Regions from separate parts of the Gelidimonas diazotrophica genome, predicted to be linked through region 2. Evidence: predicted binding sites of a transcription regulator. Region 2 holds the regulator's gene; the other holds the start of a gene.
What was found. Region 2 encodes LexA, which represses DNA repair genes until DNA is damaged. Its sites were predicted from a motif close to ACTGTATNNNNATACAGT; they were not measured.
Positions count from the first base shown of each region.

Region 1 (6,157 bases), 1.1 Mb from region 2:
CTTCGGCCTGCAATTCCGCGCGGTGGCAGCCGACAACGGCGCCATCGGCGGCTCCGGTTCGCATGAATTCCATGTGATCACCGATACCGGCGAAGACGCCATCGTGTATTGCCCAAGCTCCGACTACGCCGCCAACATGGAAGCGGCAGAAGCATTGCCGCTGACCGCGCAGCGCCTGGATGCGACCGAAACGCTGGTCAAGACCGCTACGCCGGGTCAGTCAAAATGCGAACAAGTGGCTGAATATCTGAAGATTCCTCTGGAAAAAACCGTCAAATCCATCGTGCTGACGGTCGAAAAGCCGGCAGGCAAGGAAGTCTGGTTATTGCTGTTGCGCGGCGATCATAGCTTGAATGAAGTCAAGGTAAGCAAGATTGACGGTATCGCCGGTTATCGCTTTGCCACCGAAGATGAAATCATCGAATGGTTCGGCACCAAGCCCGGTTATCTGGGACCGATCAACACTGTCAAGCCGGTCCGGCTGGTAGTTGATCGCACGGTCGCCAACATGAGCGATTTCGTGTGCGGCGCGAATGCCGAGGGTTATCACTTTACCGGTGCCAACTGGGGCCGCGATCTGCCGCAGCCGATGGTCGCTGACTTGCGCGACGTGGTGGCGGGCGATCCATCGCCGGACGGCAAGGGCGTGCTGGCGATTCAGCGCGGCATCGAGGTCGGGCATGTATTCCAGCTCGGCACCAGCTATTCCGAATCGATGAAGGCGACCTACTTGGATGAAAACGGCAAGCCGCAACTGCTGCAAATGGGCTGTTACGGGATTGGCATAACGCGCATTCTGGGCGCGGCAATCGAACAGAATTTCGACGACAAAGGCATCATCTGGCCAGCATCGCTGGCGCCGTTTGAAGTGGTGTTGTGTCCGATGGGCTACGACCGCAGCGAAGCGGTCAAACGCGAAACCGACCGTTTGTATGCAGCGCTGCAGGACGCCGGCGTCGATGTGATACTGGACGACCGCGGCGAACGCCCGGGCGCGATGTTTGCCGACTGGGAATTGATCGGTGTGCCGCATCGGGTCGTGATCGGCGAGCGCGGCCTGAAGGACGGCAATCTGGAATATCAGGGCCGGCGCGATAGTGCGGCAACCGTGGTGCCGGCAGCAGAAATGCCGGACTTCGTTCGTGCCCGCCTGGCGGCTTTGTAATCCTGATATTTTAATGGGGTATTTATGAGGTCGCGTTGTTATATTGCGGTAATTGCATGCTTTTAGGTAATACTGGAGGTATGTATAATATTTGTTTGCGACTTGCGCTGGTGGCTTGGCTGGGCGTCTGCCTGCCGGCGCAGGCCGGCAATCAGCAGGAAATCGCGCTGGCGGACTCGGTGCGGCTCGCTTTGGCGCATGCGGTTGCGGATGGCCGGCCACTCAAGCCGCAGATCGAAGATGCCAACGAACGCAATCAATACCTGCGCTGGCTGGGAGAAATGTCGCAGCGCTTGCAAAAGAGAGTGCCCGATGTGCAGATGCGGCAGGAATTCCTGGAGTCGGTTTGGTATGAAGCCACCCGCGCCGGACTCGATCCGGCCATGGTGCTGGGCCTGATCCAGGTCGAATCGGCATTTCGCAAATACGCGATGTCGATCGTCGGCGCCCGTGGCTACATGCAGGTGATGCCGTTCTGGACCCGCGTCATCGGCGACAATGACCGCAGCAAGTTGTTCCAGATGCAAGCTAATCTGCGTTACGGCTGTGCCATCCTGCGCATGTATATCGATATGGAAAATGGCAATCTGTACCTGGCCCTGGGACGTTATAACGGCAGCCGCGGCCGCCCGGATTATCCGAATGCGGTGCTGTCGGCCTGGAACAAGTGGAAATTGCAAAGTTAGTCGCAGTAGTGCAGGCCTCCGTGCTTGCGGCCCGGTGCAGGCACAGAGGCCTGCACTACTGAAAAGCAGCAGCATTGCGTAAGTCCTATCTTGATTCAACAATAAAAATGTTAAAACAACGAACCATCAAACAAACCGTCAAAACCGTCGGCGTCGGGCTGCATTCCGGCACCAAGGTTGAACTGACCTTGCGCCCGTGCGGCCCGGATAGCGGGATTACTTTCCGCCGCGTCGATCTGGACCCGATCATCAGTTTTCCGGCCGCAGCCATGGGCGTCGGCGACACGCGCATGGCTTCGACCCTGGTCAATCAGGGCGCCCGAGTCTCGACCGTCGAGCATGTGATGTCGGCCTGCGCCGGGCTGGGTATCGATAATCTGGTGATTGACGTGAGCGCCGAAGAGATTCCGATCATGGACGGCTCGGCCTCATCTTTCGTGTTTCTGCTGCAGCAGGCCGGCATGCAAGAACAGGAAGCGGCCAAGAAATTCATTCGTGTCCTAAAGCCGGTAGAAATCCGCGAAGGGCAGGGCGTTACCGAAAAATGGGCGCGGTTGGAACCTTTCAATGGTTTCAAGCTGGACTTTTTCATCGAGTTCAACCATCCGGCGGTAGACGGCACCAGCCAGCAGGCCGAAGTCGATTTCGACCGGGTGTCGTATGTGCGCGACGTCGCGCGGGCCCGCACCTTCGGCTTCATGCAGGACGTGGAAACCCTGCGCGGCCTGGGTCTGGCGCAGGGCGGCTCGATGGAAAACGCGATCGTGATGGATGAATACCGGATATTGAACATGGATGGCTTGCGCTACGACGACGAATTCGTGCGCCACAAGATTCTCGATGCAATCGGCGATCTGTACCTGGTCGGCCATCCGTTGCTGGCCAGTTATGTTGCCCACAAATCCGGTCATGGCTTGAACAACCAGTTGCTGCGCGCCTTGCTGGCGCAGCCGGATGCCTATGAAATCGTCAGCTTCGAGCACACCGAGGCCGCGCCGCCGGCCTACGCCAATCAGGCCAGCATGGAATGGGCGCTGGTGTGAGTGCTTTGACCGCATTGCGCATGATCGCTGCCTCCCAGCCGGCTGCGCCGTGTTGGTGACTCTGCGCCGCCCTTAAGCTGTCGCTGGATTTTTCCGGCATTCCGTAACAGCCGAATTATACTGTACATATATACAGTATAATTCGGCTGTTACGCTTATGCAGGAAGGGGCTGGCGATGACTTTGCGTGCGCTGTATGTGGATTCCAATTCGTATTTCGCCAGCGTCGAGCAGCAATTGCGGCCGGAGTTGCGCGGCCGGCCGGTCGGCGTGCTGGCGGTGCTGACCGACACCACTTGCTGCATTGCCGCCAGCACCGAGGCCAAGCGCTTCGGCGTCAAGACCGGCACGTCGGTGCGCGATGCGCGCAAGCTGTGTCCCGAGATCGTGTTCGTCGAGTCGCGTCCGGCCGTGTATGTCCAGATGCATCACAAGCTGGTGGCGGCGGTCGAATCCTGCATCCATGTCGAGCAGGTGCGCTCGATCGATGAAATGTGGTGCCGTTTGCGCGGGCGCGATACGCAGCGCGAGGGCGCGGTGCAACTGGCGCAGCAAATCAAACAGGCGATTTACCAGGCGGGCGGCAGCGTCATGCACTGCTCGATCGGCATCGGGCCGAATCGCTTCCTGGCCAAGACTGCCTCCAACATGCAAAAGCCGAATGGCCTGGTGGTCATCGAGCAGGCCGACTTGCCGCAGGCGCTCTTCAGGCTGGAGTTGCGTGCGCTGACCGGTATCGGCAGCTCGATGGCGGCGCGGCTGGACGCCTGCGGCATTACTAGCGTGCAGCAATTGTGCAACGCGTCAGCGGCGACCTTGCGCAAGGCCTGGTGCGGCGTGACGGGTGCGCGCTTTCATGCGATGTTGCACGGCGACGATATTGCGGAGACGCCGACCCAGCGCAGCACGGTGGGCCATTCGCATGTGCTGGCGCCCGAGTTGCGCCATCGGGATGCCGCGTACGCGGTGCTGCACCGCTTGCTGCAGAAGGCGGCGATGCGCTTGCGCAGCATCGACTGCATCAGCGCCCGCCTGTGCGTGAAAGTGACGCTGAAAAACCGTCGCCACAGAGTCGTCTGCTGGGACGATGACGTTGCGCTCGACCCGACCAGCGACACCCGCGCCTTGCTGGCCGCATTCGACGTACTCTGGCAGCGCTATCCGCCGCAAGCCAGCGCTCGCGGCTGGGAGCCGATGGCAGTCGGCGTCACGCTGGTGAATTTGTCCGAGGCGCGCAATCAAAGCCTTTCGTTGTTTTCCGGCAGCCACGCGCAACATCAGCTGGATGCCGCAATCGATGCGCTGAACCTGCGCTACGGCAAGAATGCGCTGTATTTCGGCGGCGCGGCAGCGGCTCTGCAAGCCGCGCCGATGCGCATTGCATTTACCCATGTGCCGGATCTGGCGCTGGAGTCGGATCTGGAAGGCGTGCGCCCGGATTTGGCGCGAAAATAATACTATTGTTTGTATTATTTAAAAGTCACATTTTACATGCGGTAATCGATATGTTTTAAGGCATACTCCCGATAATTTCATTTATTTGCAGGGGACTTCCAAGTGCGCCTGGCTTGCCTGGAAAAAGTCGCCGGCCACTTGCGCAGGCGTGTGCGTCATAATATTGGCAGGGGGTATGGGCGCATTGGAAAAATGCGCCATGCCCGGATTAATGCAGTGTAATTCTCAAAGGTTATCGATATGCGTCAATTGGATACATTCATCATCGGTCTGGACAAGGCCTTGCGCGTGGTGTCAGGCGTTGCGGCGGCGTCGCGGCCGAGCCCGGCAGGCTTGGCTGAGGATGGCGAAATGGACGATAAGGAGCGCCGCCATAGCGCCGGCCTGATGCGTATCAACCACGTCGGAGAAGTGTGCGCGCAGGCGCTGTATGACGCCCAGGGGCAGTTTTCTAAAAACGCGGAAGTGCAGCGGCAGTTTGCCCAAGCCGGGCGCGAGGAAGAAGATCATCTGGCCTGGAGCGCGCAGCGTTTGCAGGAATTGGGTTCTCACACCAGCCTGCTCAATCCCTTGTGGTACGCCGGCGCCTATGCGCTGGGCGCCATCGCCGCCAAGCTGGGCGATGCGCGCAGCCTGGGTTTCGTGGTCGAGACCGAGCGCCAGGTTGAGGCGCATCTGAATAGCCATCTCAGCATTTTGCCGCCGCAGGATGTGCGTTCGCGGGCGATTGTCGACCAGATGCGCATCGACGAAATTGCGCACGGCGCAGCGGCCCAGTCGCTCGGCGCGGCAGACACGCCAGCGCCGGTGCGCATGGTGATGCAGGCGATGGCCAAGCTCATGACGACCACCGCCTACCGGATTTAATCAGCTCTCAGTTGGGTGGAGTCGCGGCAATCAGGTCGTCGAGTATCTCGAACGTGTGCGTAATCTGGGCCGATTTTTCCATCATGATGGAAGCCGAACAGTATTTTTCGTGCGACAGTTTGATTGCGCGCTCCACCAGATTCGGCTTCAGATTGCGTCCGCGCACGGTGAAGTGGAAGTGGACGGCGGTAAATATTTTCGGATCTTCGGTGGCGCGCTCCGCTTTCAGGGTGACGTCGCAACCGCTAATATCCTGCCTGCTTTTGCGCAGGATCAGCACCACGTCGTAGGCGGTGCAGCCGCCGGTGCCGGCCAGTACCAGTTCCATCGGCCGCGGCGCCAGATTGCGCCCGCCGCCGTCCGGCGCGCCATCCATCATCGCAATGTGGCCGGAACCAGTTTCCGCTAAAAAAGTCATTCCGGACAATCCTGCCCAGCGTACCGTGCATTCCATAGTGTTCTCGCAGTAAAAAAGACAGCGGTAATTGTAACTCCGGTAACTCCGGTAACTGCAGTAACTGGACTGGCAATCCCCGATTGCGCCACATTGATTTTTTACAAGATGGATATATTGCGTTGCAGCATTATTTACAATATGAAAAAATATATTCATGATGTGAAAATTATTATTAACCTATTGATTAATATATGTTTTTTATTTTTATTTTATTATTTTTAGTCGGCGTATAAAATTTTTCTCAAAAATATCTTGCGATGCACAATGGCTTCGCTATAATCAAATCATTGTTTGGCGCAGTGGCCGCAGTGAAACTTTGAAGCACCCAATTTTGCTTGTCTCCTCCACCCTCCTAACGGTGTGGATTTAAACCCGAAACCATCGTGCTTCGGGTTTTTTTTGCCCGCAGTATTCCGGATAAGGCTCTGTGGTTTCTACCAGATTTGACGCCCAGCCATTGAAAGGACTATAATCTACGGCTTTCC
Region 1 is NZ_CM146349.1:409,322-415,478, forward strand. Features, by position in the region: gene KGFNPO_RS01965 (proline--tRNA ligase) at 1-1,165, shown strand, start outside; gene KGFNPO_RS01970 (lytic transglycosylase domain-containing protein) at 1,246-1,851, shown strand; gene lpxC (UDP-3-O-acyl-N-acetylglucosamine deacetylase) at 1,959-2,894, shown strand; gene KGFNPO_RS01980 (DNA polymerase Y family protein) at 3,071-4,348, shown strand; gene coq7 (2-polyprenyl-3-methyl-6-methoxy-1,4-benzoquinone monooxygenase) at 4,589-5,215, shown strand; gene KGFNPO_RS01990 (OsmC family protein) at 5,223-5,669, opposite strand.
Region 1: a site for LexA is predicted at 3,014-3,031, ahead of KGFNPO_RS01980 (DNA polymerase Y family protein). Genes of this name have one in related genera too.

Region 2 (6,157 bases):
CGCAACCGAAATGGTGAACAAAAACGTGCTGCTACAACGGCGCAGCGCGCAATCTGCATTCTGCCGCGTGGCAGCGAACCAGGCCGCGAAATCCTGCTCAAGAATAATATCTTTGCCTTGCGGGTGGGCCAGCCGGTGCGCTTTCACCTGGTGTCGTCGATTGCCGACGCCGCCAACCAGACGCCGCCCCACGCGGGCGAACTGATCAATCTCGCCGATGGCAACTTCGTCCCCCTGCCGCCTATCGCCATGGTGCTGCAAGCGGATGTGGGAGCGAGCCAGCAAGACATTCCGGTGCAACTGGCAACGGCGCTTACCGAACTTGGCACGCTGGAGATGCACTGCGTCGAGGTGGCGCAAAGTAATGAGCAACCCAGCCAGCGTTGGCTGCTGGAATTCCAGTTGCGGGGCGTGGGTGGAAACGAGGCTATAGAAGTCCAGGAAGAAACTCCGTTGCCGCCCCATTTCACGCAAGCGGTCGAAAAAATTGAACGCATTTTCGGAGCCCGCACCCAGCAGGTAGCACCGAAAGAAGTCAAGCAGCTCCGGTTGCAACTGGAGCAATTACTCGGCAGCCGGGAGCGCTGGCAAACGCCGCTGTTGCGCCAATTGTTCGACGTGCTTTTGCCCCGCGCACGCGGCCGGCGGCGCTCGGCCGAGCATGAACGGGCATGGCTCAATCTTGCCGGCTATTGCCTGCGCCCGGGCTTGGGATACCCGCTCGATGGCTGGCGCGTCGAGCAACTCTGGCTACTGTTCGAGCATGGCGTCCAGCATGGCAATGACAGCCAGGTCTGCACGGAATGGTGGACACTATGGCGGCGCGTTGCCGGCGGCTTGGACGCACCGGCGCAACACCGCCTGCTAGCCGATTTTGCCTTCAATCTGCAAACTGACGAGGCAAAATCCGGGCCGCGTCCAGCCGATCTCGTCAAGGGCAGCTTTGACGACATGCTGCGCCTGGGAGCATCGCTAGAACGCATCCCACCGGACTACAAGGTTGAAATCGGCACATGGCTACTCGACAACATTCGCAAGCCGAGCACCGAGCCGCATAAACCCGATAGTCAAACCCGGAATCTGTGGGCCCTTGGGCGCATTGGCGCGCGCCAGCCTTTCTACGGCAACGCACACGATGTTGTGCCGCCAGATATCGTGGCCGACTGGCTCGATGCGATTCTGGTTCTGGACTGGAAGCGGGTCGAACCGGCAGCATTTGCCGCAGCCCATATGGCGCGCATGACCGGCGACCGCGCGCGTGACATCCCGCCCGCATTGCGCGAGCAGATCATCCTGCGACTGCGGACGAGCGACGCCGCACCCACATGGGTCGCCATGGTGCGCCAGATCGTGCAACTGGAGCAGGCCGACGAGCGGCGCATGCTGGGCGAGTCCCTGCCACCGGGACTAAAATTAATCACCTGATGTTGTCGTGGGCAAACGCTTGCCGACCAACTGTTTAAATTTCCAACCGAGATTACGTAGCGCCCGCAAAGGTTTTTAATCTACGAAAATGAAAAATGCTGAACAAAATTCAGGTGCAAAAAAAGCCGGGCAAGCCCGGCTTATGATGCAATATTGACAGCAACGCGATTAAACGTGTTCGCCCAAAACGGCAACCGTCAGATCAATTAGTACATCAGTGTGCAACACAACCGAAATAGCATGATCGCCAACAGTCTTAATTTGCCCTTGCTCCAAACGCACCTGTGCTTTTTCAACTGCAAAGCCTTGTTTGCTCAGCGCTTCAGCAATATCGGCAGTGGTAACAGAGCCGAACAAGCGGCCATCGACACCCGATTTTTGGGTGATTTGTACCGTCATGCCGGTCAATTTTGTGGCCAGTGCCTGTGCAATCACCAACTTAGCTAATGCAGCTGTTTCCAGTTCTGCACGCTTGACTTCAAATTCAGCGATGGCATGTGTTGTCGCACGACGTGCCAAGCGTTGCGGGATCAGGAAATTGCGTGCATAACCGTCTTTGACGCGAACTACCTCGCCGAGGCTGCCGAGATTAACGACTTTATCTAACAGAATAACTTGCATATTTTTCTCCGAATTTTCGTAACTGAGTCAGTCGTCAATTACGCGGTGTGCAGATCGGTGTACGGCATCAGCGCGAGGAAACGTGCGCGTTTAATTGCCGTATCAACCTGGCGCTGATAGATAGCCTTGGTACCGGTCAGGCGGGCAGGCATGATCTTGCCGTTTTCCTGAATGAAATCCTTGAGCGTATCCATGTCTTTGTAATCGACCTGCGCTACATGTCCTGCGGCAAAACGGCAGAATTTCTTGCGCTTGAACAATGGATTTTGCTGTTGACGTTTTAATTTGAGCTTGCTTTTATCGAACTTTTTACCGAATGCCATTTTTGGCTCCTGTATTTCTAACAATTTTCTAACGAATGTGTCTCGAAATCCACGATATGGAATACGAGACTTTTGCTGTTGCGGTTCTTGCGTGCCAGGAATCCGGTGAACTGAAACATACCGCCTAAATCAGCCTGATTGAATTGTCCTGAAACTTCGCCCGCAGCTAGTGCTGCGATTTCAAACTCGGCCAATCTGTCAGTGCCTGCTTCCATCTGTTGCGAACTGTGCAGCAATCTTGCCCCCACCATCGGAATACCTGCCGGGGTGTAACGCAGAACATCGCGTTCAACAATACTGGCAACAAATTGGAGCCGGTTCACACTGTTCGGTTCACTGCCTGATACGCAATTACGCAGCTGCCGCGACTGGTGCCGGGGCTGGTGCCGCAGGCGCCTCAGTGCGATGGCTCTTTGCAGCATCTTCCTTTTGCACATTCTTCATCATCGGCGATGGTGCTGTTTCAGCTTTCTTCATCTTGATGGTGAGGTGGCGCAGGATGGCATCGTTGAATTTGAATGCTGTTTCAATTTCGACCAAAGTCTCGTTGTCGCATTCAATATTCATACAGACGTAATGTGCTTTGGCAAGCTTCTGGATCATGTAAGCCATCTGGCGACGACCCCAGTCTTCCACGCGATGGATCTGACCGCCACGCGCAGTAACGCTGGCTTTGTAGCGCTCGATCATTGCAGGCACTTGCTCGCTTTGATCCGGATGAACGATAAATACTATTTCATAGTGACGCATGTAAACTCCTTATGGACTGATTAAAAAATCGCCCACCTCGGCGTCAAGACGAGTGTGGGAAGAGAAAAGCCCAGAACTATACTGCTAAACCATCAAAAACTCAAGAGTACCGACAGCATGCAGCTTAGAAAGCAAAAAATAACCGGCCATAATGTGCAAATAAGAGCGAATAAACTTGCATTCAGTGATGCACTGTACAAAAATACAGACTGTTTTTATAAACAGCCTCAAAAAAATCATGCTAAAGCTTACTGCGCGTCAAGAACAAATTTTGAACCTGATCAAAAATGCAATTGAGAACACAGGTTTTCCGCCGACGCGCGCAGAAATCGCGGCTGAACTCGGCTTTCGCTCGGTCAACGCCGCCGAAGAACATCTGCAAGCACTGGCGCGCAAGGGCGTAATCCAAATTACGCCGGGCATATCGCGCGGAATTCGCTTGCGTGACATGCGCAATCAGGAGCAGAGCCATCATGGCCGCGATGCAGAAATGACCTTGCCGCACGCCACACTGATGCAGTTAAGCCTGCCACTGGTTGGCCGCGTGGCAGCCGGTTCGCCGATCCTTGCAATGGAACATATTGAGGCAACCTATCAAGTCGACCCGAGCCTGTTTTCCAGCAAGCCCGACTTCCTGTTGAAAGTGCGGGGAATGTCCATGCGCGATGCAGGCATTCTGGATGGCGACTTGCTAGCTGTCAAAAAAGTCGAGAGTGTTAAAAACGGCCAGATTATTGTGGCCAGGCTAGGCGACGATGTGACGGTCAAGCGCTACCGAAAAACCGGCGCGCTGATCGAGCTACTTCCGGAAAATCCTGACTTCACCCCGATAAAAGTCAAGCCGGACGACGACAGCTTCGCCCTTGAAGGCCTGGCAGTTGGGCTGCTGCGCTCCTGGACCTAAGAATGCTTGCCGTGTAGTCAGTGTGCGGCCCATCAAGCACGACAAAATAGCATCTGGTCTGGTTGCGCCGCATCCGCAGACAAGCCGACAAGGTTGAAAAACACCTTTTTCGAAGTGCCGCTGCGCATATACAGAGCAGGAATACGTTTCAACAGTGTTCCGCCTTGCTCGAATTAAATTAAAAACAAGGAGTATATTAAATAATATGGCAATTACCGCATATATAAAATGCGCAGTATAAAAATACTACGTACGGTATTAAAATAGCGCATGAAACTTTACCGAGACTATTTTCTCAGAATTTTTTTAGCAATTCCGCGCAGGATATTGACTTCCTCCACTTCCAGTTGGGTGCGCGCGAACAGGCGTTTCAGACGCGGCATCAGCTTCTTCGGCTGCTCGGGATTCAGAAATCCGATTGCGGTTAGCGCCTGCTCCAGATGTACATACATGCCTTCAATTTCTGCAATACCGGCTGCAGCGCCCTGAAATCCGATCCCGGAGGCCGGCACGCCATCGCCGATGGCAGCAACGCGGCATTCGTAGGCCAGCACTTGCGCTGCCTGCGCCAGATTGAGGGAAGAATAAGACGGGTTGGCCGGAATATTGATCAGCACATTGCATTTTTCAACTATCCCGTTGGGCAAGCCGAAGCGCTCGTTGCCGAATATCAGCGCCGCATTCAGGCTGCCATCCGCGGCCAACTGGCTCGCCAAATTGCGCGGCGACACGATGGGCGGTGAAAATTCGCGCAATCTGGCACTAACGGCCGCGGCAAAATTACACCCTTCCAACGCCTCTTCAATCGAGCCGACTTCGCGTGCGGCAGCAAGAATATCCTGCGCACTGCTGGCAAACGCAATCGCTTCGTCCTGTTGCGTCATATTTGCAAAGCGTGGATTGACCAGTACCAGATCCGAGAAACCCATGGTTTTCATGGCGCGCGCAACCGATCCGATGTTGCCTGAACGGCTGGTTTCGACCAGGATAAAACGCAGGCGCTGAAAAAGAGACGTATTGGTTTGCTGCAGGTTCATTTAAAATAGCGCCATTGCGCGGTTAAAACTGGGAAATCAGGAGTCTTGCACAGACATTCTGGCCACAAATATACCGCATCGCTCTTTAATTCATGTTGTGCGGTTTTGTTTGCAGCGTTATTGCTCGTAAACAGTGCCGCCATTTTAACGGAACCACTATGCATCCAATGCTCAATACGGCGGTTAAGGCCGCTCGCCGCGGTGCGGCGATCATCAATCGCGCCGCATTCGACCCCGACCGCGTTACGGTCACCGAAAAACAATATAACGACTTCGTGACCGATGTCGACCAGGCAGCGGAACAGGCGATCATTGAAATCCTGCAAAACGCTTACCCCAGCCATGCCATTCTGGCCGAAGAATCTGGTGCATCCACCAATCTGAACGATGAAAATGAAAATGTCTGGATCATCGACCCGCTTGATGGCACCACCAACTTCATCCACAGTTATCCGCAATACTGCGTATCGATTGCGCTGCAACAGCGCGGCGTCATCACGCAAGCGGTTGTCTACGACCCAAGTCGCAACGATTTATTTACCGCAAGCAAAGGCTCCGGCGCTTACTTGAACGAAAAACGCATCCGCGTGACCAAGCATGACAAACTGTGCGACACCTTGCTTGCGACTGGTCTGACCAGTGCCAAAAACATGGATGAATTTCTCGAAATGTTTCGCATCATGTCGGAAAAATCACACGGTGTGCGTCAAGGCGGTTCAGCCGCACTGGACTTGGCCTATCTGGCCTGCGGATATATTGACGGTTATTTCATCAAGGGTTTGCGACCTTGGGATATCGCGGCAGGATCGCTGCTATTGACTGAAGCGGGTGGCATCATGGGCGATTTTTCCGGTGAGTCCGATTACCTGAATCATGGCAACATCATTGCCGGCAATCCAAAGATATTCGCGCAAATGCTGGCTGTATTGACGCCATTCGCGGGCAAATAAATTTTCAGTATTAAAAAGCCATCGGCCATTCGGCCGATGGCTTTTTTGCTTTGCGAGGCCCACAGCAGCACTTAAGCGTTAAATCCCCCTTGTGCCGTACTGCTGCTATACTGCGGCACGCGACAGCTTACCAGTCCCCTTGTCGCT
Region 2 is NZ_CM146349.1:1,488,590-1,494,746, reverse strand. Features, by position in the region: gene KGFNPO_RS06920 (Hsp70 family protein) at 1-1,425, shown strand, start outside; gene rplI (50S ribosomal protein L9) at 1,594-2,046, opposite strand; gene rpsR (30S ribosomal protein S18) at 2,085-2,369, opposite strand; gene priB (primosomal replication protein N) at 2,387-2,692, opposite strand; gene rpsF (30S ribosomal protein S6) at 2,721-3,119, opposite strand; gene lexA (transcriptional repressor LexA) at 3,358-4,023, shown strand; gene KGFNPO_RS06890 (RNA methyltransferase) at 4,311-5,060, opposite strand; gene KGFNPO_RS06885 (inositol monophosphatase family protein) at 5,219-6,010, shown strand.